3 linked regions of the Xanthobacter dioxanivorans genome follow. The protein of the gene in region 2 interacts with the protein of the main gene of each other region in a pairwise test. Links are inferred from orthologs where the notes say so. Each region holds a gene or a part of one and is shown on either strand. Other genes may lie near its edges.

Region 1 (10,446 bases), 2.2 Mb from region 2 along the record:
CCTCATTCCCCAAATCGACGTCTTCCTCGACGACGGCTCGACCAAGGAAGAGTGGAAGATGGTGGTCGAGACCAAGAAGATCCTCGACCCGAAGATCAAGCTCACGGCCACCTGCGTGCGCGTGCCGGTGTTCATCTCCCATTCGGAGGCGGTGAACGTGGAGTTCGAACGGGAGCTCTCGGCCGAGGACGCGCGCAAGATCCTGCGCGAGGCGCCGGGCATCCTCGTCATCGATACCCGCGAGCCGGGCGGCTACGCCACGCCGCATGAGGCCGCCGGCGAGGACGCCACCTACATCTCGCGCCTGCGCGACGACCCGACGGTGGAGAACGCCATCAACTTCTGGTGCGTCTCCGACAACCTGCGCAAGGGCGCGGCGCTGAACGCGGTGCAGATCGCCGAGGTGCTGGTGAACCGCAAGCTCATCACCGCCCGCAGCAAGGCCGCCTGAGCCGGCCCGCACGCACCCTGACAGCCTGGAAACGGCCCTCCCGCGAGGGCCGTTTTCGTTTGCGCCTCAACCCGGCGGCACGGCCGTGCCCCGGCTCTTGCGGGCGCTCACCCGCTGGGCGACGGCCACCACCAGCACCACCCCCAGGGCGAAGAACAGGGTCTCGGCGTCGGGCGTCTCGCCATTGATGGGCCAGGCGAGGCCCACGGTCACGAAGGTCTGCAGCAGCTGCATCTGCCCGACCCGGGCGACGCCGCCCATGGCCATGCCCGCATTCCAGAAGAAGAAGCCGATGAACTGGCTGAACAGCCCGAGATAGAGCACCGACACGAGGGCCGCGGTCGATACCGCCTTCCCCCACGGATAGGTGGCAAGGGCGACCGGCAGCGTCACCGGCAGAGCGAGGATCAGCATGAAGGCGATGACCTCCCAGCCGGCCATCTGCCGCAGCAGCCGTCCGCTGACCCCGTAGCCCACCGCGGCGGCGACGACACCGGCGAACAGCATCATGTCGCCCGCGCGCACGCCGCCGTCGCCGCCATTGCGCAGGGCGAAGGCGGCGACGAGGGCCGCCCCGGTGGCACTGGCCACGAACAGGGGCGCGCCGGGACGCTCGCCGGCGAACAGCACCGCGGCAAGGGCCGTGAGCAAGGGCAGCAGGCCGACCACGACGCCGCCATGGGCGGCGGGCACCGTCTGCATCGCCAGGCCGATAAGAAGCGGGAAGACGATCACCAGGCAGGAGCTGCCGATGGCGAGGTCCCTGAACGTGCCGCGCGCGGCGAACGGCCACGGCCGGCCCGACGCCAGCACCAGGGCCAGGGCGGCGACGCCGGCCACCGCGGCACGGCCGAAGGTGATGGCCCAGGGGTCGAGGTCGGCAAGGGCGAAGCGCGTCACCGGCAGAGTGGCGCCGAACATGAGGACGCCGACGAAGCCGAGGACGAGCCCGAGGGAAGCGCGGCGGTCCATGGAAGCCTTTCGGGAGGTTCGGCCCGAGAATCCGGCCGCGCCGGGGGCGGCGCGGCATGGGGCCGGATCCGGCCGGGTGCAGCTGTAGGCAATCGGCAACCTGCGGAACAATGAAATCGGCTGATAAATAGGCAAAGGATCTTGATGGATCGTTCCCTCCGGCGAAAAGGCCGTGGACGGGACGGCGCCGGCGGCTATGGTGCGCCCCCGAGGGCCCGGCGGGCGACGCCGACCCGGGCCACGCCGATCTCCGGCGCGACGAAGGTGACACGCCATGATCCAATCCCAGCGTCCCGGCCACCAGGTGGACCCGAAGCTGCTCGAAATCCTGGTCTGCCCGCTGACCAAGGGGCCCCTGGAGTACGACCGCGAGCACCAGGAGCTGATCTCCCGCGCCGCCCGCCTCGCCTATCCCATCCGCGACGGCATCCCGATCATGCTCGCCGACGAGGCCCGCAAGCTCGATGAAAGCGAGCTCGCGCGCTGAGGCGCCGCGGCGCGCGGGTGGCCGGGACGAGCCCGGGCACGACCGCGGCCGAAGAAAAACGCGGACACTGAAGGTCGATCGGCCCTAGAGCGCCTCGCCGCGGAGCAGCTTGGGCACCGCGCCGGTGAGGCCCGCCGCGTCGCGGATGAACAGGCCCTTGAGGCGCGGCAGGCGGTCCACCAGGCCGAGCCCCACGTCGCGCACCGCCCGGAGCGCGTCGGAGTGGTTGGAAAACAGGCGGTTGAGCCCGTCCGTCGCCACGCCCATGGCCAGGGTGTCGAACCGCCGCCAGCGCTGGTAGCGCTCCAGCACCGAGGGGGCGGCGAAATCGAGCCCGACCCGCGCCGCGTCGGTCACCGCCTCGGCCAGCGCCGCCACGTCGCGCAGGCCCATGTTGAGGCCCTGCCCGGCGATGGGGTGGATCAGGTGGGCCGCGTCGCCCACCAGGGCGAGGCGCTCGCCGATGAAGGTGCGGGCCATGGCGAAGCCGAGGGGATAGGGGCGCGGCTTCGACACCGGCTTCACCCAGCCCAGCCGGTGGCCGAAGCGCTGCTCCAGCTCCTCCTGGAACAGGACCGGGGGCAGCGCCACCAGCCGCTCGGCATCCGCCGTGCGCTCGGTCCAGACGATGGAGCTGCGGTTGCCGGGCAAAGGCAGGGTGGCGAAGGGGCCGGCGGGCAGGAAGTGCTCCTCGGCGCGGCCCTCGTGCGGACGCTCGTGCTCCACCGTGAAGGTGATGCCGCTCTGGCCGTAGCCCCACGAGACGTTGGCGATGCCGGCCATGGCGCGGATGCGCGAGCGGGCCCCGTCGCAGGCGACGAGGAGCTGCGCGCGCAGCGGCGCGCCCGAGGCGCTCGAAAGGCTCACGCCGCTGCGGTCGGCGGCAAACGCATCCACCGCCTCGGCGCGCAGGTCGATGCCCGCCGCCCGCGCGCAATCGACGAGGGCATGCTGCAGGGCGGCGTTGGGCACCATGTAGGCGAAGGCCTCGCCCGGCTCCAGGGCACCGTCCTCCAGTCCGCCGTCGAAGGTGAGGAAGGTGGGCCGCGCCACGTCCTTGGTGCGGCTGTCGGTGACCACCATGGACCGGATCGGCTCCGCCTCCCGGCTGATCCGCTCCCAGGCGCCCAGGGTGGTCAGCAGCCGCCGCGCCCCGGCGGCGATGGCCGAGGCCCGCCCGTCTTCGATGGTCGGCTTCGCCAGGGCCGGATCGAACAGCACGATGTCCGCGTCCGGCCCGAGGCCCTGGCGCAGGGCGAGGGCGAGGCTGAGCCCGGCGAGGCCGCCGCCGACGATGGCGACATCCGCCCGCGCGGCCGCCGCCGTGGCGGCGGCGCCCGGTGCGAATTCCGGGTGGGGCGCATTCAGGGAGGCCATTGTTCTGCTCCTTGGACTTCTCCGGTGCCGCGGGCACCGTGGTCGTGTGGCGCCGGCCGGCGCGGCCTGTGCTCTTTTCCGCACCAGGCGGTGCGGTCCCGCGTCACCCTATACGGCAAGCGGCTGACGTTTTCGGGGTTGACGCGGACGGCGCCGGCATGGCGTCCTCGCTGTCCATCCCTTTCGCCCGATCGCCCCGCGCGACGGCGCCCAACGAGCCGAGCCGCATGACCGGATCACCGTCCAACGTGGGTACGCTTCTGGACATCCTCGACCTTGAAACCCTGGAGATCAACCTGTTCCGCGGTCGCACCGCGTCCCCGGACGGCGGCCGCGTGTTCGGCGGGCAGGTGGTGGCCCAGGCGCTGGTGGCGGCGCGGCGGACGGTGGAGGCGGATCGCATCGCCCACTCGCTTCACGGCTACTTCCTGCTCGGCGGGGATCCGCGGGTGCCCATCATCTACGACGTGGACCGCATCCGCGACGGGCGCTCCTTCACCACCCGGCGGGTGGTCGCCATCCAGCACGGCCAGGCCATCTTCACCATGGCGGTGTCGTTCCAGATCGAGGAGAGCGGCCTGTTTCACCAGGGCACCATGCCCGAGGTGCCCCTGCCGGAGGATCTGCCCTCCGACGAAGTCTGGCGCGAGCGCCTCCTCGCCCGCTTTCCGCGCGCCGCGCGGGCCGACTGGATGTCCCTGCGCCCGCTGGAGGTGAAGCCCACCACCCTCGACCCCGCGTATCTCGGCGCCCCGGGGACGCGGCCGAGCATGTGGGTGCGCGCCAGAGATCCCTTGCCGGACGATCTGCCTACGCATCAGGCGGTCCTTGCCTATGCTTCAGACCTTTCCCTGCTCCAGGCGGCGTTGCTGCCGCACGGGAAATCGGTGTTCGACCCCGACCTGCAGGTGGCCAGCCTCGATCATGCGCTGTGGTTTCACCGCCGCTTTCGCGCCGACGAGTGGCTGCTCTACGTGCAGGAGAGCCCCGCGGCGTTCGCAGGGCGGGGTTTCTGCCGCGGGGAGCTGTTCACCCGCGACGGACTTCTGGTCGCCTCGGCGGCGCAGGAGGGGCTGATGCGACCGGTAACGCCCCGATAATCGCGGGCATCCCTACTTCCGCACCATCCCCAACCCCCGCCATGCACAGACCTGAGTTATAAATAGGCTTAGAAGCTAAAAATTAGGCAGCAAAAGCGGCGATCGGGCGGCAAAGCCCGGCCCGCGCGCGCCGTGGCGTAAAAATATGCACGGGACTCCCACCTCCTGATCTCTTGGCACGGTAATTGATTCCAATGCCGCAGGCTTGCCAGCCGCGGCGCGGATCTCCCCGGCCCGCTCGGCGAAGCCGCCGCGAAAAAACACCGCGCGTACCCGTTCCGGGGCGGCGGCATCAGGGGACAGGGACCGATCCATGAAGATCGTCATGGCCATCATCAAGCCATTCAAGCTGGAGGAGGTGCGCGACGCCCTCACCGGTATCGGTGTGCACGGTCTGACCGTGACCGAGGTGAAGGGATACGGGCGGCAGAAGGGCCACACCGAGATCTACCGCGGTGCCGAATATGCCGTGAGCTTCCTGCCGAAGCTCAAGATCGAGGTGGCCGTGGCCGCCGATCAGGTCGCGAAGGTGGTGGAGGCGATCACCGCTTCCGCGAAGACCGGGCAGATCGGCGACGGCAAGATCTTCGTTTTCCCGATCGACCACGCCGTGCGCATCCGCACCGGCGAGACCGACGCCGACGCGCTTTGAGCCTTCCTCATTCGACGGAGCTTTCTTCCATGACGTCCAAGACGTGGTCCCGCGTGGGGATTCCCGCGCTTCTTCTGGCGACGGCGTTCGCCTTGCCAGCCTTGGCACAGACCGCCGCGCCCGCCGCCGACGCCGGCACCACGGCCGCCGCGGCCGCGGCCGCGCCCACCGTGAACAAGGGCGACGTGGCCTGGATGCTCACGTCCTCGCTGCTCGTGCTGATGATGTCGGTGCCGGGCCTGTTCCTGTTCTACGGCGGCCTGGTACGCGCCAAGAACATGCTCTCGGTGCTGATGCAGGTCGGCTACTGCGTGTGCATCGTCGGCCTCATCTGGGTGCTGTACGGCTACTCCCTCGCCTTCACCGGCGGCTCGCCCTTCATCGGCGGCTTCTCCAAGGCGTTCCTCTCGGGCGTGACCACCGACTCCCTGGCGGCCACCTTCTCGGTTGGCGTGGCAATTCCGGAACTCGTCTACATCGCGTTCCAGATGACCTTCGCCATGATCACCCCCGCCCTGATCTTCGGCGCCTTCGCGGAGCGCACCAAGTTCACCGCCGTGGTCCTGTTCGTGCCGCTGTGGGTGACCTTCGTGTACTTCCCGGTGGCCCACATGGTCTGGTACTGGGCCGGCCCTGACGCCATCGACGCGGCCGCCAAGGCGGTTGCCGCCGCCGCTGACGGCGCCGCCAAGACCGCCGCGCAGACCGCCCTCGACGCCGTCCTCGCCGATGCCGGCTACATCTTCTCCCTCGGAGCCATCGACTTCGCGGGCGGCACCGTGGTGCACATCAATGCCGGCATCGCCGGCCTGGTGGCCTGCCTGATGGTGGGCAAGCGGCTCGGCTACGGCAAGGAGGCGCTCTCGCCCCACTCGCTCACCCTCACCATGGTCGGCGCCTCCCTGCTGTGGGTCGGCTGGTTCGGCTTCAACGCCGGCTCGAACCTCGAGTCGAACGCGGTGACCGGCCTCGCCATGATGAACACGTTCATCGCCACCTGCGCCGCGGCCATCTCCTGGATGTTCGTGGAGTGGCTGGTGAAGGGCAAGCCCTCCATGCTGGGCCTGGCCTCGGGCATCGTCGCCGGCCTCGTGGCCGTCACGCCGCCGTCGGGCTTCTCCGGCATCATGGGCTCGCTGGTGCTGGGGCTGGTCGTCTCCCCGATCTGCTTCATCTTCTGCACCGCCGTGAAGAACGCGTTCGGCTATGACGACGCGCTCGACGTGTTCGGCGTGCACGGCATCGGCGGCATCGTCGGCGCCATCGCCACCGGCATCCTGGTGAACCCGGCCCTCGGCGGCACAGGCATCTTCGACTACACCATCGGCAAGGTCGCCGACTACGACATGGCCACCCAGCTGATCGCGCAGGTCAAGGGCGTGCTCATCACCGTGGCCTGGTCCGGCATCGGCACCGCGGTGATCCTGTTCGTGATCTCGGTGGTGGTGGGCCTGCGTCCCACGACCGACGTGGAGCGCGAGGGCCTCGACATCAACGAGCACGGCGAACGCGCCTACCACTCGTGAGCCTTTACCGGGGCGGCGCTGCCGCCCCGGCGATTTAAAAAAGAGGGGAACCAAGAAAGCCCCGGCACCTCGGTGCCGGGGTCTTTTTTTGCGCGCCCGGTGGCTGGCGCCTTGCAGTGCCGGAGGCCTTTTTGGCGCGCCCGGCGGCGGGCGCGCCGGCGCGGGGCTTTTTGCGCGGACGGGCCGGGGGCCGGGCGCTGCGCGGATCTGTGGGCTTTTCGCGGCCGGGGCCGCCTGCTAGAAGCCGGATCCATGTGCGGATCGTCCCATTCCGGCGGGCTTGCGCCCCGCCACGCAGCGCCCCTTGCGGCGCGAATTATCGGCCCGGCCCCCCGCCGGCGCGGCTGAGCGCGCGGGGGACGCCGGGTTCGTCCGCCTGATCCGACCTCATCCCCCGAGCGTTCCATGACCGAAAAGCCCCCGTCCGGCGCCCCGGACTATTCCAAGACCCTGTTTTTGCCCGAGACGGCGTTCCCCATGCGCGGCGGCCTGCCCCAGAAGGAGCCGGAACTGCTGGCCCGCTGGGCGCGCACCGATCTCTACGGCCGCCTGCGCGAGGCCGGACGCGGCCGCGCCCGCTTCGTGCTGCACGACGGCCCGCCTTATGCCAACGGCAACATCCATATCGGCCATGCGCTCAACAAGATCCTCAAGGACGTGGTGACGCGCTCCCAGCAGATGCTCGGCTACGACTCGAACTACGTGCCCGGCTGGGACTGCCACGGCCTGCCCATCGAGTGGAAGATCGAGGAGGAGAACTACCGCAAGAAGGGCAAGCAGAAGCCCGATTTCTCCGACGCCGCCGCCATGGTGGCCTTCCGCCAGGAATGCCGCGCCTATGCCGAGCACTGGCTCGCCGTCCAGCGCGAGGAGTTCAAGCGCCTCGGCGTGGAGGGCGACTGGGACCACCCCTACACCACCATGGCCTTCATGGCGGAAGCCCAGATCGCCCGCGAGATCATGAAGTTCGCCGAGAACGGGCTTTTGTACCGTGGCTCGAAGCCGGTCATGTGGTCCGTGGTGGAGAAGACCGCCTTGGCCGAGGCCGAGGTGGAGTACCAGGATTTTACGAGTGACACGGTTTGGGTGAAGTTTCCGGTGACCTCCGAAGGCAACCTGAGGGGCGCCTCCGTCGTCATCTGGACCACCACGCCCTGGACGCTGCCGGGCAACCGCGCCATCTCCTTCGCCTCCAAGATCTCCTACGGCCTCTACGAGGTGACCGACGCCCCCGCCGACAATTGGGCCAAGGCCGGCGACAAACTGATCCTCGCCGACAAGCTGGCCGAGGACGTGTTCAAGCAGGCCCGCGTGACCGCCTTCGAGCGCCGCAGCGACGTCCCGGCGGACGTGCTCGGCGCCCTCGTCACCGCCCACCCCCTCGCCGCCCTCGGCTACGACTTCAAGGTCCCCCTCCTCGACGGCGACCACGTCACCGACGATGCCGGCACCGGCTTCGTCCACACCGCGCCGGGCCACGGCCGCGAGGATTTCGAGATCTGGACCCAGCATCGCCGCTGGCTGGAAGAGCGCGGCATCAACCCCGCCATCCCCTACACGGTGGACGCGGACTCGTTCTACACGTCCCAGGCGCCCGGCTTCGCGGGCAAGCGCGTCATCACCGAGAAGGGCGAGAAGGGCGATGCCAACACCGCCGTCATCGACGCCCTGATCGCGGCCGGCAACCTGCTCGCCCGCGGCCGGGTGAAGCACCAGTACCCGCACTCCTGGCGCTCCAAGAAGCCGGTCATCTTCCGCAACACGCCGCAATGGTTCATCGCCATGGACCAGGACATCCGCGCGGCGGACGGCAAGGCGGCGACGCGCCCGGCGGCGCTGCCCGGCAATGCCCCCGACACCCTGCGCGCCCGCGCGCTGGCCGGCATCAAGACCGTGGAGTGGGTGCCCGCCGCCGGCGAGAACCGCATCAATGGCATGATCGAGAACCGGCCCGACTGGGTGGTCTCGCGCCAGCGCGCCTGGGGCGTGCCCATCACCGTGTTCGTGAAGGACGTCGGCGACGGCTCGGTGGAGATCCTCAAGGATGCCGAGGTCAACGCCCGCATCGCCGACGCCTTCGCGGCGGAAGGCGCCGACGCCTGGTTCAAGGAGGGCGCCCGCGAACGCTTCCTCGGCAGCCGTGCCGGCGAGGGCTGGGCCAAGGTGGACGACGTGCTGGACGTGTGGTTCGACAGTGGCTCCACCCACGCCTTCACCCTGGAGGTGCGCCCGGACCTCAAGGCGCTGCGCCCGCCCGAGGGCAATGACAAGGTGATGTATCTGGAAGGCTCGGACCAGCACCGCGGCTGGTTCCATTCCTCCCTGCTGGAGAGCTGCGGCACCCGCGGCCGCCCGCCCTACGACGTGGTCCTGACCCACGGCTTCGTGCTCGACGAGGACGGGCGCAAGATGTCCAAGTCGCTGGGCAACGTCACCGCGCCGCAGGAGGTGATCAAGCAGTCCGGCGCCGACATCCTGCGCCTGTGGGTGTGCGCCTCCGACTATGCGGACGACCTGCGCATCGGCCCGGAAATCCTGAAGACCACGGCCGACACCTACCGCAAGCTGCGCAACACCGTCCGCTGGCTGCTCGGCTCGCTGCACCATTACCGGCCTCAGGAAAAGGTCGCCTTCGCCCAGATGCCGGCGCTGGAGCGCTTCATCCTGCACCGCCTGGTGGAGCTGGACGCTGAGATCCGCGCCGCCTACCGCGCCTTCGACTACAAGAAGGTGCACGCGGCGCTGTCGTCCTTCATGACCACCGAGCTGTCGGCCTTCTATTTCGACGTGCGGAAGGACGCGCTCTACTGCGACCCCATCTCCTCGCTCACCCGGCGGGCCTGCCTGACCGTGCTCGACGAGGTGTTCGCCCGCCTCGTCACCTGGCTCGCGCCGATCCTGCCCTTCACCTGCGAGGAGGCCTGGATTGCCCGCACCGGGGACGAGGAAGGCTCCGTGCATCTCCTCCCCTTCCCCGACACGCCGGCCGCGTGGCGCGACGATGCCCTCGCCGAGCAGTGGCGCAAGGTGCGCCTGATCCGCCGCGTGGTGCTGGGCGCGCTGGAGGTGGAGCGCGCGGCCAAGCGCATGGGCTCGTCGCTGGAGGCGGCGCCCGAGGTGTACGTCACCGACGCCGCCCTCGCCGATGCCCTCGACGGGCTCGACCTCGCCGAGATCGCCATCACCAGCGCCGCGACCCTGGTGCGCGGCGAGGGACCGCAGGACGCGTTCCGCCTCCCCGACGTGCCGGGGGTGGCGGTGGTGTCCGTCCGCGCCGAGGGCAGGAAGTGCGCCCGCTCGTGGAAGATCTCCCCCGAGGTGGGCACCGATCCCGAATTCCCCGACGTGACGCCGCGCGACGCGGCGGCGCTGCGGGAATTCCATGCCGCCTGCGCGGCGGCCGAGTGAGGTGAGCGTGCAGCGCCGCCGCATCGTCTTCGGGCTTCTCGTCGCCCTCCTCGTGCTGGTGGCCGACCAGGCCACGAAGAGCCTGGTCATCGCCTGGGCGGAGCGCTGGCCGGCCCAGTTGCACCCGGTGACGCCGTTCCTGGATTTCGTCGCCCTGTGGAATTACGGCATCAGCTATGGCCTGTTTCCGCAGGGGGAGACCGGGCGCTGGGTGCTGGTGGCCATCAAGGTGGTCGCCGCCCTGCTGTTCTCGGTGTGGCTGACCCGGGCCCGCGGGCGTCTGGAAGCCCTCGCCCTCGGCATGCTCATCGGCGGCGCCATCGGCAATGCGGTGGACCGGGTGGTCTACGGCGCGGTGTTCGACTTCATCTCGCTGCACGCATTCGGCTACCGCTGGTACGTGTTCAACGTGGCTGACGTCGCGGTCGTTGTGGGCGTGGGCCTGCTTCTTTATGATGCGTTCTTCAGCCGCG
Region 2 (10,452 bases):
CCCCTTGCCGCCGCGAAAGCCAAGCCACACCGGAGCGATATGGCCGAGGAAGGCGCCGAGCCCCGCCGCGAAGGCGGCGTTCTCCCCGTAGAAATACCCGGCCGCGAGCACCGCGAGGGTCCCCTTCAGCGCATCCAGCAGCAGCGTCGCGGCGGCAAGGTCCTTGCGGCCGGTGCGCAGCACGTTGGTGGCGCCGATGTTGCCGGAGCCGATGGAGCGGATGTCCTTCGTGCCCGCCGTCCGGGTCAGCAGCAGGCCGAACGGGATCGAGCCGAGCAGGTAGCCGAACGCCAGCGCCAGCAGCAGCACGAGCACGGACGATGGGGCATCGGGCATTGCGACCTCAGCGGCGGAAGCGCGAGCGGGGCGGGCGCATCAAACGTATTCGTAGATGGTTTGGCCGGCAACGATGGTCCGCAGCACCCGGCCGTCGAGCCGTGCCTCGTCGAACGGGGTGTTGCGGCAACGGGACTTCAGCTGCGCCGGATCGAGCACGTAGGGCAGGCCGGGATCGAACACGACCACGTCCGCCGGCGCGCCGGGGCGCAGCGTTCCCGCATCGAGGCCGAGGATCTGCGCCGGCCGGGTGGAGAGGGCGGCGAGCAGGTTCACGAGGTCCACCTGGTCGGAATGGACGAGCCGGAGCGCCGCGGACAGCAGGGTTTCGAGCCCGATGGCGCCGGGCTCGGCCTCGGAGAAGGGCAGGCGCTTGCCCTCCACGTCCTGCGGCAGATGGTCGGAGACCACCACGTCGATGACGCCGGAGGCCACCGCCCGGATCAGGGCCTGACGGTCCTCCTCCGCCCGCAGCGGCGGGGCGAGCCGGAAATAGGTGCGGTAGGCACCGATATCGAGCTCGTTGAAGGACAGGTGGTTGATGGTGGCGGAGGCCGTTACCGGCAGGCCCGCCGCCTTGGCCCGCGCCAGTACCTCCAGCGATTCGGAGCAAGTCAGCGCCGCCGCGTGGTAGCGTCCGCGCGCGCTCGCCACGAGCCGAACGTCGCGTTCCAGAACGATGGTCTCGGCGGCCTTGGGATTGCCGGAAAGGCCGAGGCGCGCGGCGAAGGCGCCCTCGTTCATGGCCCCCTGCGACATGGTCGCGTCCTCGGTGTGGTGCACCAGGAGGGCGTCGAAATCGCGGGCATAGGTCAGCGCCCGGCGCAGCACCTGCGCGCTCGCGACGGAGCGGTAGCCATCGGTGAAGGCGACGGCGCCGGCGGCCTGCAACAGGCCGATCTCGGTCATCTCCTCGCCCTTCAGGCCCTTGGTGATGGCCGCCATGGGGTGCACGCGCACCACCGCCGTGTCCCGCGCGCGGCGCAGGATGAAGTCGACGATGGCCGGGTCGTCCACCACCGGGTCGGTGGTCGGCTGACAGATGATGGTGGTGACGCCGCCCGCCGCCGCCGCATGGCTGGCGGAAGCCAGCGTCTCACGGTGCTCGGCGCCGGGCTCGCCGACGAAGGCGCGCATGTCGACGAGGCCGGGCGCCACCACGGCGCCCTTGCAGTCCACCACCTCTGCGCCCTCGGGAACGCCGGCGGCGGCGATGCCGAAGCCGGCATCCTTGATCACGCCGTCGGCGAGGTAGACGTCGCCGTGGAAGTCTGAGCCGCGGGACGGGTCGATCACCCGCGCATTGGCCAAAAGCAACGGGCGCGGGTTCTGGTGGGGAAGGCGGCCGTCACGCATTGGGAAGCTTCCGGGCGAGGGTATCGAGCACGGCCATGCGCACCGCGACGCCCATCTCCACCTGCTCGCGGATCAGGGATTGCGCGCCGTCCGCCACGCTCGAATCGATCTCCACGCCGCGATTCATCGGGCCGGGATGCATCACCAGCGCGTCGGGGGCGGCAAGTCGCAGCTTGGCCTCGTCGAGGCCGAAATAGTGGAAGTACTCCTTCACCGAGGGAATGAAGGAGCCGGCCATCCGCTCGCGCTGCAGGCGCAGCATCATCACGATGTCGGCCCCCTCGAGCCCCGCCTCCATGGTGCGGAACACCTCGACGCCGAGGCTTTCGACGCCGGCGGGCAGGAGGGTGGAGGGGGCAACCACCCGCACCTTCGCGCCCAGGGCGTTGAGCAGCAGGATGTTGGAGCGGGCGACGCGCGAATGCAGCACGTCGCCGCAGATGGCCACCGTGAGGCCCTGGATGCGCCCCTTGTTGCGGCGGATGGTGAGGGCGTCCAGCAAAGCCTGGGTGGGATGCTCGTGGGCGCCGTCGCCGGCGTTCACCACGCAGCAGTCGACCTTGCGCGCCAGCAGCGCCACCGCGCCGGAGGCGTGGTGGCGCACCACCAGGATGTCCGGGTGCATGGCGTTGAGCGTGATGGCGGTGTCGATCAGCGTTTCCCCCTTCTTCACCGAGGAGGAGGCGACGGACATGTTCATCACGTCCGCCCCGAGGCGCTTTCCGGCGATCTCGAAGGAGGACTGGGTGCGGGTGGAGGCCTCGAAGAACAGGTTGATCTGGGTGCGTCCGCGCAGGGTGGTGCGCTTCTTCTCGATCTGCCGGTTGAGTTCGACGAACTCCTCGGCGAGGTCGAGCAGCCCCAGGATTTCACCGGCGGAGAGGCCTTCGATGCCGAGGAGGTCTCGGCCGGAGAGGGTGAAGGCGGGTGCAGCATGCATGGCAGGCGGCAGGCATAGCGGCAGGCGGGGCGAGGGGCAAGGGAAGCTGCTTTCCCGTGCCCGGCTTTGTGCGGGCATCGCCCCGCCGCCCCCGCCGCGCCGGCGTTCAGAAGTCGTTCATCATTCGTGAACATTCTTCCCCGGAACCGCCGGCCCTGCGCCACACTTTGGCACTCAGTCTCTACGAAGCTCATGCCGGACCGGAAGCCAATTGCCGTCCGGTCACCGTCTTCAAGGGCCCTGGGCCCGCGACGTTTTGGGAGTTGCTGAAATGACTTCTCTCCTCCGGGCGAAGCCCCTGCGGGCGCAGGTTCTGGCGCTGACGCTGGCGGCTGCCGCCGCATCGGGCGTGGCGGCGCCGGCTTCGGCCGCGGCCATCGGATCGGGCGCCACCGCGCTTGCCCCGGCGCACGCCGCCGCGCCCACCGAGGTGGGCTACTGGTATCGCGGCCGCTGGTACGGCGGTGGCTGCTGGAATTGCGGGCGCAACAACGGCGCGGCCGTGGGCGCGGCGATCGGGCTCGGCATCCTCGGCGCCGCCGCCATTGCCGGCGCCGCCGGCAGCGCGCCGCCACCGCCGCCCGTTGTCTATTACGAGCCGGAACCCCCGCCGGTGGTCTATGTGCAGCCCGCGCCGCGCCCCCGCAGCTGCTGGGTGCAGACCGGGCCCTACGGCGGAGGCTACTGGTCGCCCTGCTGAGGCGGCCGGCGAGCGCGGATACGAACGGGCGGCCTTCGGGCCGCCCTTTTCGTTGGCCCTTCCGTCCAGCCGGACCTTTGGCGATCGCCTCCTACCCGGCCAGCATTTTGGCGACCGCCACCACGACCGGCAGGGTGATGGCCGCCGCGATGATCTGGAGCGTGAGGATCTCCGCCAGCAGCGGCGCATCCCCGCCCATCTGCCGGGCAAGGACATAGCCGTTGGGTGCCGAGGGCACCGCCGCCGTGATCGCCACCACCACCAGCTCGGTGCCGGTGAGGCCGAGGAGCAGCGACAGGACCAGGGCGATGGCCGGCTTCACCAGCAGCTTCAGCGCCAGGCTGGCGAACACGATGGGACGAGGCTTGGTCAGCCGGTCCAACACCAGCCCGCCACCCACCACCAGCAGCCCGAGGGCGAGGGAGGCGCGGCCGAGGATGTCGCCGAACTCGACGATCACGGCGGGCACCGGAAAATGAGTGGCGTTGAGCGCCGCGCCCAGGGCGCAGGACCAGATGTAGGGGTTGCGGCCCAACTGGCCGATCACATAGCCGAATGTCGGCGGATGGCGGCCCGCGAAGCTCGCCAGCACCAGCACGGCGATGATGTTCACCACCGGGATCATGGCCACCAGCGCAAGCGCGGCGATGGTGATGCCCTCGGCGTGGAACAGGCCGCCCGCCACCGCCAGAACGATATAGGTGTTCCACCGCACCGCGCCCTGGAACAGGGAGGTGAAGCCCGGCCCGTCCGCCGCCAGCGCCGCGATCAGCGGGCGGTGGACGAGGAGGATGAGGCCGGAAAGGATCACCACGCTGCCGATGAGGGCTCCGCCCACGGCAAGCACGTTCACCTGGCTGAGGTCCGCCTTCACCGCCGAGACGATGAGCAGGGACGGGAACAGCACGAAATAGGTGAGCTTCTCCAGCGCCGCCCAGTGCGCGGGATCCGTAAGCAGGATCCGCCGCAGCGTGGCGCCGAGGGCGATGATGAGGAAGACCGGCGCAAGCGCGGTGAAGATCACGGACATGGACGCACGCAGATACAACCCCCGCCGTTCGGCGGCAGGCAATTTATCCTCCCGGCCGGCGCTTTGCGTCGCACACGGCAACATCCCTTTAGAGCGCGTGGAATATTAAGGAAAGCCGGCGTCTCAATTTGGGATGCCGGCGACGGGCCGGGAGAACAGGCCGGGCACGGGAGGGGACCGAATCAGTCCTCCGCCTCGGTTCCGGCTGTGTTCGCGGCGCGGCCGGCGAGGAAGTCGAGCGCGCCTTCCAGGATGAAGAGGGCGGCGTGCTGGTCCACCACGGCGGCGCGGCGGGCGCGGCTCATGTCGGCGGCGATGAGGCCGCGCTCGACGGCGGCGGTGGAGAGCCGCTCGTCCCAGAAGGCGATGGGCCGGCCGGCGAGGCGGGCGAAATTGCGGGCAAAGGCCCGGCTCGCCTGGGCGCGGGGGCCTTCCGAGCCGTCCATGTTGAGGGGCAGGCCCAGCACGAAGCCCACGGCGCGCCGCTCGTCGGCGAGGGCGATGAGGCGCTCGGCATCGGCGGTGAACTTGCTGCGCTTGACCGTTTCCACGGTGGTGGCGATGCGGCGGTCGGGATCGCAGGTCGCTACCCCGATGGTCTTGGTGCCGAGATCGAGCCCGATGAGGGAGCCGCGGAGCGGAAGCCGCGCGGCGATCTCGGCGAGCGGGCCGATGGGGGCGGGGGAGGCGGCATCCGTCATCGCCCATGGCTAGCACGCGGGGCGGGGCGGGCCATGGCGGGCCTCCCCGCGTGGGGCTCAGACTGCGGCGCGGGCGAGCAGGTCCAGGGCCTCCAGGACCGAGCGATGGCGGATCTCGTCGCGGCTGAGGCCGCCGAAGCGCCTTTCCCGGTGTTCCACGCTGCCGTCGCGCCGGGCGCAGGCGAAGTGCACCAAGCCCACCGGCTTCGCCACCGACCCGCCGCCGGGCCCGGCGACGCCGGTGATGGACACCGCCACATCCACCCCGGCGGCGGCGCGTGCCCCCCGGCCATGGCGCGGGCGGTCTCCTCGCTGACCGCGCCATGGGCGGCGAGCGTTGCCTCGGGTACGCCGAGCATGGCCATCTTGGCGGCGTTGGAATAGGTCACGAAGCCCCGGTCCACCACGTCGGAAGAGCCGGGCACGGCGGTGAGAGCGCCGGCGACGAGGCCGCCGGTGCAGGATTCCGCCGTTGCCAGCGTCCAGCCGCGGGCGCGGAAGGCGTCGAGCACGCCGACGGCGCGTGCGTAGGTCTCCGCGTCGATCACGCGTCCTCCTCCCATGGCAGGCGGATGGTGGCGCTGGCCATCGCCGCGATGCCCTCGCGCCGGCCGGTGAAGCCGAGCTTCTCGGTGGTGGTCGCCTTCACCGAGATGCGCGAGGCCGGCACGCCGGTGATTCGCGCGATCTCGGCGCGGATGGCCTCGCGGTGCGGCCCCACCTTCGGCGCCTCGCAGATGAGGGTCAGGTCCAGATGGGCGATCCGCCCGCCCCGTGCCGCCACCTTCTCCACCGCATGGGCAAGGAAGCGGTCGGACGAGGCCCCCTTCCATTGCGGGTCGGAGGGCGGGAAATGGGCGCCGATGTCCCCGTCGCACAGGGCGCCGAGCAGCGCATCGGTGAGAGCGTGCAGCCCCACGTCCGCATCGGAATGGCCGACGAGGCCGAACGCGTGCGGCACGGCGACGCCGCCCAGCATCACGTGGTCCCCGGCGCCGAAGGCATGCACGTCGAAACCGGTGCCGGTGCGCACGTCGGCGAGGTCCTGGAAGGGGGCACGGGCGGCACGCTCCATGTCCTCGGGTGTGGTCAGCTTCACGTTGGTCGTCTCGCCCTCGAAGGTGGCCACGGGGTGGCCCGCCCATTCCATCACCGCCGCATCGTCCGTCAGCGCCTCGACCCCGGCGGCCGCCGCTGCAACATGGGCGGCCATGAGGGGGGCGAAACGGAAGGCCTGCGGGGTCTGGACCGTGCGCAGGATGCTGCGGTCGAGGGTGCCTGTCACCTGCCCGGCGGCATCCAGGCTCTTCACCGTGTCGGTGACCGGCAGCACCGGAATGGCCGCCGGCGCAATGCGCACAGCGGCGACCGCCCGGGCCACGAGCGCGGGCGAGGCATGCGGACGGGCTGCGTCGTGGACGAGCACGGCATCAGGCGCGCCATGCGCCGTCAGCGCCGCAAGGCCCGCCCTGACGGACGCCTGGCGGGTGGCGCCTCCGAACACGGGTGCCAGTATCTTGGGCAGACCGCGCGCAGTCTCCGCAAATAGGCCGGAATCGGCGCTATGGATGACCGGAAGCACAGCCGTCACGTCGGGGTGCGACGCAAAAAGCTGCAAAGTGCGGCGCAGCACCGGCTCACCTGCGAGCAGCTGATATTGTTTGGGCAATGCGCCCCCGGCGCGGGTGCCGCGACCGGCCGCGACGACGATCGCGACGCAATTTTGCGGGGCCTCGCCGGTCATGGGCGGCCCCATGCACAGGCTTCAGTTGCGTGTGGGCGTCGGAAGGCGGCGGGTGACGTCTTCGTGTTGCGCCGCACTTCCACGCAGACTGCCCTTGCGTGGCTCGTGCAATTGTCTAAGATGTAGGCAGAACACGGCTGGCCTAATTTCTGTGCAAGAGACTGTCCCATTTTCCATTCCGGCGTTGCGGGTCGGCGCCGTTGCCCTGCCCAATGCGGTCATCCTCGCCCCCATGGCGGGAATCACCGATGCGCCGGTAAGGCGGATGGCTGTCCGCTACGGCGCGGGCCTCGTCATATCAGAAATGGTCGCGAGCGAGGCGCTTCTGGAGGGCCACCCCGAGATGACGCTGCGTGCCCAGGGAGAAGGGGTCCCGTTTCATGCGGTGCAGATCGCCGGCAACGATCCGCGCCTGATGGGAGAGGCTGCGCGGATGGCCGAGGCGGCGGGAGCCGGCCTCATCGACATCAACATGGGCTGCCCGGCCAAGCGCGTCACCACCGGCGCCGCCGGCGCCGCGCTGTTGCGGGACCTGCCGTTGGCCTGGGCCATCTTCGAGGCGGTGCGCGCGGCGGTTTCGGTGCCGGTCACGGTGAAGACGCGGCTCGGCTGGGATGAAAGCCAGCCCACCGCCGTCGCTCTGGCCCGCATGGCGCAGGAGAGCGGCCTCGCCATGGTGACGGTGCATGGCCGAACCCGTTGCCACTTCTATACCGGCCGGGCGGATTGGCCCTCCATCCGCACGGTCAAGGCGGCGGTCGCGATCCCCGTCGTGGCCAATGGCGATGTCGTCGCCGCCGCCGACGGGGCGGCCATTCTCGCCGCCTCGGGCGCCGACGGCGTGATGATCGGACGCGGCGCGCAGGGCCGTCCCTGGTTTCCGGGGCGGGTGGCGCAGGCGCTGGCCGGGCAATGCGGGGCGGAGGATCCGCCCCTCGACGAGCAGCGCGACGTGCTGCTGGAACTTTATGACGGCTGGCTTTCGCTTTACGGCACGGCCCTCGGCGTGCGCCAGGCGCGCAAGCACGTGGGCTGGGCCCTCGATGCGGCGGCCGGCGGGGAGGGGGAGGCGCACGGGGCGTTCGTGGCGCGCTGGCGCAAGCGCCTCCTCGTGCTCGACGACCCCGGCGGCGTGCGCGCCGGGATCTGCGCCGCCTATGACGAACTCATGTGGAGGGCGGCGGCATGAAGGCCGAAGCCAGAAAGCAAGATACGGGAAAGATGGATCACAAGCGCAAGAGTGAGCCGGAGCACGGCATGACGCGCGCCATCCTGGACGCCGTTCCCCATCCCGTCTTCACCATCGCCGGCAACGGCCATGTGGCGGAGGCGAACGTGGCCGCGGAAGCCTTCTTCGAGGTGAGCGCGCCGCTGCTGCGGCGCCGCCCGCTGAGCGATTTCGTGCCGTTCGGCACGCCGTTGCTGGGCCTCATCGAGCAGGTGCGGGCGCGAGGGGCGCCGGTGAACGAATATCGGGTCGATCTCGGCACGCCGCGCAACGGCGGGGAGCGCGTCGTGGACATCCACGTGGCGCCGGTGTCGGAGCATCCCGACCAGGTGGTGGTGATGCTTCAGGAGCGCACCATCGCCGACAAGATGGACCGCCAGCTGACCCATCGCGGCGCCGCCCGCTCGGTGAGCGCGCTGGCCTCCATGCTGGCGCACGAGATCAAGAACCCGCTCTCCGGCATCCGCGGCGCGGCCCAGCTGCTCGAACAGTCCGCCGACGACGAGGACCGCGCCCTCACCCGCCTCATCTGCGAGGAGGCCGACCGCATCGTGAAGCTCGTCGACCGCATGGAAGTGTTCTCCGACGAGCGGCCGGTGGAGCGTGAGCCGGTGAACATCCACGCGGTGCTGGAGCACGTGCGCACGCTCGCCTCCTCGGGCTTTGCCCGGCACATCCGCTTCGTCGAGGAGTACGACCCCTCGCTGCCGCCAGTGCTCGCCAACCGCGACCAGCTGATCCAGGTGTTCCTGAACCTGGTGAAGAACGCCGCCGAGGCCATCGAAAGCGACCAGGACGGGGAAATCCAGCTCACCACGGCGTTTCGCCCGGGCGTGCGCCTGACGGTGCCGGGTGCCTCCACGCGGGTGAGCCTGCCGCTCGAATTCTGCGTGCGCGACAACGGCAAGGGGGTGCCGGACGATCTTCTGCCCCACCTGTTCGACCCGTTCGTGACCACCAAGCCCACCGGAAGTGGCCTCGGTCTTGCTTTGGTGGCGAAGATCATCGGCGACCACGGCGGTATCGTCGAATGCGACAGCCAGCCCCGCCGTACAACCTTCCGCGTGCTCCTGCCCATGTATCGCGGCAAGAGCGCCCCCCAAGAGGATAACTGAGGTGTCGATGCCTACCGGAAGCATCCTGGTCGCCGACGACGACGCCGCGATCCGTACCGTGCTCAACCAGGCGCTCTCGCGCGCCGGCTACGAGGTGCGGTCCTGCGGCAACGCCGCCACGCTCTGGCGCTGGGTGAGCCAGGGCGACGGCGACCTCGTCATCACCGACGTGGTGATGCCCGACGAGAACGCCTTCGATCTCCTGCCGCGCATCAAGAAGGCGCGGCCGGACCTGCCGGTCATCGTCATGAGCGCGCAGAACACCTTCATGACCGCCATCCGCGCCTCCGAGCGCGGGGCCTATGAATACCTGCCCAAGCCCTTCGACCTGAAGGAGCTGATCTCCATCGTCGGCCGGGCGCTGGCCGAGCCGAAGAAGGGGGACAGCGGCCATCACGCCCCCGAGGAGCAGGACAACATCCCGCTGGTGGGCCGCTCGCCCGCCATGCAGGAGATCTACCGTCTCCTCGCCCGCCTCATGCAGACCGACCTCACCGTGATGATCGCGGGCGAGAGCGGCACCGGCAAGGAGCTGGTGGCCCGCGCGCTGCACGACTACGGCAAGCGCCGCACCGGGCCGTTCGTCGCCATCAACATGGCGGCGATCCCGCGCGACCTGATCGAATCGGAGCTGTTCGGCCACGAGAAGGGCTCGTTCACCGGCGCCACCACCCGCAATCCCGGCCGGTTCGAGCAGGCGGAGGGCGGCACGCTCTTCCTCGACGAGATCGGCGACATGCCCATGGAGGCGCAGACCCGCCTCCTGCGCGTGCTCCAGCAGGGCGAGTACACGACGGTGGGCGGGCGCACCCCCATCAAGACCGACGTGCGCATCATTGCGGCCACCAACAAGGACCTGCGCACCCTGATCCAGCAGGGCCTGTTCCGCGAGGACCTGTTCTTCCGCCTGAACGTGGTGCCCCTGCGCCTGCCGCCCCTGCGCGAGCGCTCGGAAGACGTGCCGGACCTGGTGCGCCACTTCTTCCTTCAGGCCGAGCGGGAGGGCCTGCCGGCCAAGCAGATCGACTCGGCGGCGTTAGACCGGCTGAAGCGCTACCGCTGGCCCGGCAACGTGCGCGAACTCGAAAACCTCGTGCGGCGCCTCGCGGCCCTCTATCCGCAGGAGGTGATCACCCCGGCGATCATCGAGGCGGAGCTGTCCGAGCCTATGCCGAGCATGCTCTCGGAGGACGGCCCGGTTGACGCGACGCTGGGCGCCTCGGTGGAGCGGCACTTAAATACCTATTTCTCCGGCTTCGGCGAGGATCTGCCCCCGCCCGGCCTCTACCACCGCATCCTCAA
Region 3 (3,565 bases), 190 kb from region 2 along the record:
GTCGTGGTCCGCCTCGAGGGAGGCGAGGGCCTCGCGCAGCGAGCCGCACACGGTGGGGATCTGCTTCAGCTCGGCCGGCGGCAGGTCGTACAGGTCCTTGTCCATGGCGGAGCCGGGGTCGATCCGGTTCAGGATGCCGTCCATGCCGGCCATGAACAGGGCCGCGAAGGCGAGGTAGGGGTTCGCGCCCGGATCGGGGAAGCGGACCTCGACGCGCTTGGCCTTCGGATTGTTGGTGTACGGAATGCGGCAGGAGGCCGAGCGGTTGCGCGCCGAATAGGCGAGCAACACCGGGGCCTCATAGCCCGGGACCAGGCGCTTGTAGGAGTTGGTCAGCGGGTTGGTGAAGGCGTTCAGCGACTTGGCATGCTTGATGATGCCGCCGATGTACCACAGGCAGTATTCGCTGAGGTCCGCATACTTGTCACCGGCGAACAGGGGCTTGCCTTCCTTCCAGATGGACTGGTGGACATGCATGCCCGAGCCGTTGTCGCCGAACACCGGCTTCGGCATGAAGGTCGCCGTCTTGCCGTAGATGTTGGCCACCTGGTGGATGCAGTACTTGTAGACCTGAAGGTGGTCGGCCATGGTCACCAGCGGGCCGAACTTGAGGCCGAGCTCGTGCTGGGCGGAAGCCACCTCGTGGTGGTGCTTCTCGACCTTGGCGCCCATCTTCGCCATGGCGGCGAGCATCTCCGAGCGCATGTCCTGCGCCGAGTCGATGGGGGGCACGGGGAAGTAGCCGCCCTTGGTCTTCACCCGGTGGCCGAGGTTGCCGCCCTCATACTCGGTGTCGCCATTGGTCGGCAGCTCGATGGAGTCGAGCTTGAAGCCGGTGTTGTACGGGTCCGCCTTGAAGCGGACGTCGTCGAAGATGAAGAACTCGGCCTCGGGACCGAAATACACGGCGTCGCCGATGCCGGTGGACTTGGCGTAGGCCTCGGCCTTCTTCGCGATGGAGCGCGGGTCGCGGCCGTAGGGCTGGCCGGTGGTCGGCTCCAGCACGTCGCAGACGATCGAGAGGGTGGTCTCGGAGAAGAAGGGATCGATGCAGGTCGTCGCCGGATCCGGCATCAGCAGCATGTCGGACTCGTTGATCGCCTTCCAGCCGGCGATGGACGACCCGTCGAAGGCGGTCCCCTCGGTCAGGAACTCGTCATCGACCATGCTGATGTCAAAGGTAACATGCTGCCACTTGCCGCGCGGATCGGTGAAGCGCAGATCGACGTACTTCACGTCCTCGGCCTTGATGGTGTCGAGGACGTCCTTGGCCGTCTTGATTGTCATGGGTTGTACCTTTCTGCTGGCCTGCAGGTTTTTATTGGACGCGTCAGATCGCGTCGAGGCCGGATTCGCCGGTGCGGATGCGGATCGCCTCCTCGATTGAGGATACGAAGATCTTTCCGTCGCCGATACGCCCGGTCTGGGCGGCCCGGCGAATGGCTTCGACGGCCCTGTCTACCATATCGTCGGAGAGGACCACCTCAATCTTCACCTTGGGCAGGAAGTCCACCACATATTCCGCGCCGCGGTAGAGCTCGGTATGGCCCTTCTGCCGGCCGAAGCCCTTCGCCTCGGTGACGGTAATGCCTTGCAGACCCACGTCCTGGAGGGCTTCCTTCACCTCGTCGAGCTTGAAGGGCTTAATGATTGCCTCGATCTTCTTCATCCGCTCCATCTCCCGGGCCGGGCCACCGCCGCATGGTCAAGCCGGCACCATTAAAGCAGGATATGTGCCATGAACCGGCCCATGTGCCCATGCCGGGCGCCGCCGAGGAGCAGCGCTGCTTATGATTATGAAATAGGCTGAGTGACAATATTTTAGGCGAGTGCGCACGGGGCGACGTGCACTTTGTGGGCATCAACTGAACATATTGGGGGCAGGGGGTCTGTTCGTGCACGCACTTCTCGATCCACAGGAAATGGCCCGGGCCGACCGCTACGCCGTCGAGATGGGCATTCCATCCTTTACGCTGATGGAGCGCGCCGGTACCGCCGTCGCCGATGCGGTGGCGCGCTTTCCACTCTCCACGCGCGTGGTGGTGCTCTGCGGGCCGGGGAACAATGGCGGCGACGGCTTCGTCGCGGCGCGCGTGCTGACCCAGCGCGGCTTCAGGGTGCGCGTGGCGCTGCTGGGCACGGTGGCGCAGCTCGCCGGCGATGCCCGGCGCGCCGCGGAGCGCTGGCGCGGCCCGGTGGAGGAGCCGGCGGTCCTCGACCTCACCGATGCGGGCGTCATTGTGGATGCCCTCTACGGCGCCGGCCTGACGCGCGATCTCGACGGCGCGGCGAAGGCGCTGGTGCAGCGCATGGCGACCTCGGGGCGGCCGGTTGTCGCGGTGGACCTCCCGTCGGGGCTCGACGGGGCGACGGGCAAGGTGCGGGGAGCCGCGGCGCCGGCGAAGGAGACGGTCACCTTCTTCCGCCGCAAGCCCGGCCACCTGCTGGAACCCGGGCGCAGCCTGTGCGGCCGGGTGCGGGTCGCCGATATCGGCATTCCCGACGAGGCTCTGGCGGTCATCCGCCCGGCGACCTTCGTGAACATGCCGGATCTGTGGCGGGATGCCTTTCCGCTGCCGGCGGCCATGGGCCACAAATATGACCGTGGCCATGCGGTGGTGGTGAGCGGCGGCCCGTGGACCTGCGGCGCCGCCCGGCTCGCCGCCCGCGGGGCGCTGCGCGCCGGGGCGGGGCTGGTCACGGTCGCCTGCCCGCCCGATGCGCTGGCGCTGCATGCCGCCTCCTATGCGGCGCTGATGCCGCGCCCCGTCGAGGATGCGCCAGCCCTGGCCGGCCTTCTGTCCGATCGCAGGCTCGGCACGGTGGTGCTCGGCCCCGGCCTCGGCTCCGGCGCGGCGACGCGGGAGAAGATCGAGATCGCCGCCCCGGCCGCCGGCTGGTGCTCGATGCCGACGCCCTCACCAGCTATGCCGGCGTGCCCTGGGCGCTCGCCGCCATCGCCGCGCGCACCGACGGTTTGATCGTCACGCCCCATGAGGGCGAGTTCGCCCGCATGTTCCGTGGCGATCCGCAGGTGCTGGAAGCTCCGTCCAAGCTCGCGCGCACGCGCGCGGCCGCCGTCCGGCTCGGCGCGGTGGTGGTGCTCAAGGGGCCGGACACGGTGGTGGCCGCCCCAGACGGACGGGCCGCCATCGCCGAGAATGCGCCGGCCTGGCTCGCCACCGCCGGTGCCGGCGACGTGCTGGCGGGGATCGCCACCGGCCTGCTGGCGCAGGGCATGCCCACCTTCGACGCCGCCTGCGCGGCGGTGTGGTTGCACGGGCAGGCGGCGCGCAGCGCCGGGCCCGGCCTCGTGGCCGACGACCTGCCGGAGGCGCTGCGCGCGGTCTATGCCGAGCTGTACGATAGGCTCGGCGCCTGATGTGGATCAGCCCACCGCCACCAGCACCGCCCCGGCCGCGATGAGGGCAACGCCGAGCGCCGCCGCCGCCGACAGGCGCTCGCCCAGGAAGACGACGCCGAAAATCGCCACCAGCACCACGCTGAGCTTGTCCACCGGCGCCACGCGGGCGGCGTCGCCTGCCTTCAGGGCGCGGAAGTAGCA

The links.
Region 1: the proteins of EZH22_RS19055 (region 2) and EZH22_RS08720 interact in binary tests that used the Escherichia coli proteins (3 or more experiments, as listed by UniProt). The link is inferred for Xanthobacter dioxanivorans from one-to-one orthologs.
Region 3: the proteins of EZH22_RS19055 (region 2) and EZH22_RS19945 interact in binary tests that used the Escherichia coli proteins (3 or more experiments, as listed by UniProt). The link is inferred for Xanthobacter dioxanivorans from one-to-one orthologs.

The regions. Positions count from the first base shown.
Region 1 is NZ_CP063362.1:1,839,255-1,849,700, reverse strand. What follows is about bases 3,524-6,369. They hold EZH22_RS08720 (P-II family nitrogen regulator), read left to right. Parts: upstream 3,524-4,700; coding sequence 4,701-5,039; downstream 5,040-6,369. Other genes in these bases: EZH22_RS08715 (ammonium transporter), read left to right, coding at 5,069-6,369; EZH22_RS08725 (hypothetical protein), read right to left, coding at 4,463-4,714; tesB (acyl-CoA thioesterase II), read left to right, coding at 3,524-4,387. Also shown: EZH22_RS08750 (aspartate-semialdehyde dehydrogenase), read left to right, coding at 1-451; EZH22_RS08745 (DMT family transporter), read right to left, coding at 518-1,423; EZH22_RS08740 (Trm112 family protein), read left to right, coding at 1,698-1,910; EZH22_RS08735 (ubiquinone biosynthesis hydroxylase), read right to left, coding at 1,995-3,287; more of tesB, read left to right, coding at 3,515-3,523; more of EZH22_RS08715, read left to right, coding at 6,370-6,565; ileS (isoleucine--tRNA ligase), read left to right, coding at 6,971-9,973; lspA (signal peptidase II), read left to right, coding at 9,981-10,446. UniProt on the Escherichia coli protein: Involved in the regulation of nitrogen metabolism. Regulates the activity of its targets by protein-protein interaction in response to the nitrogen status of the cell.
Region 2 is NZ_CP063362.1:4,081,854-4,092,305, forward strand. Bases 7,238-10,089 are described here. They hold EZH22_RS19055 (two-component system sensor histidine kinase NtrB), read left to right. Parts: upstream 7,238-8,028; coding sequence 8,029-9,150; downstream 9,151-10,089. Other genes in these bases: dusB (tRNA dihydrouridine synthase DusB), read left to right, coding at 7,238-7,996; ntrC (nitrogen regulation protein NR(I)), read left to right, coding at 9,158-10,089. In the rest of the region: glycerol-3-phosphate 1-O-acyltransferase PlsY, read right to left, coding at 1-336; EZH22_RS19015 (dihydroorotase), read right to left, coding at 376-1,692; EZH22_RS19020 (aspartate carbamoyltransferase catalytic subunit), read right to left, coding at 1,685-2,632; EZH22_RS19025 (hypothetical protein), read left to right, coding at 2,904-3,332; EZH22_RS19030 (AEC family transporter), read right to left, coding at 3,424-4,362; Holliday junction resolvase RuvX, read right to left, coding at 4,545-5,063; EZH22_RS19045 (bifunctional 2-C-methyl-D-erythritol 4-phosphate cytidylyltransferase/2-C-methyl-D-erythritol 2,4-cyclodiphosphate synthase), read right to left, coding at 5,608-6,807; more of dusB, read left to right, coding at 6,959-7,237; more of ntrC, read left to right, coding at 10,090-10,452.
Region 3 is NZ_CP063362.1:4,280,871-4,284,435, forward strand. What follows is about bases 1-2,731. They hold EZH22_RS19945 (P-II family nitrogen regulator), read right to left. Parts: upstream 1,670-2,731; coding sequence 1,331-1,669; downstream 1-1,330. Other genes in these bases: glnA (type I glutamate--ammonia ligase), read right to left, coding at 1-1,281. Outside these bases: EZH22_RS19955 (EamA family transporter), read right to left, coding at 3,389-3,565. UniProt on the Escherichia coli protein: P-II indirectly controls the transcription of the glutamine synthetase gene (glnA). P-II prevents NR-II-catalyzed conversion of NR-I to NR-I-phosphate, the transcriptional activator of GlnA. When P-II is uridylylated to P-II-UMP, these events are reversed.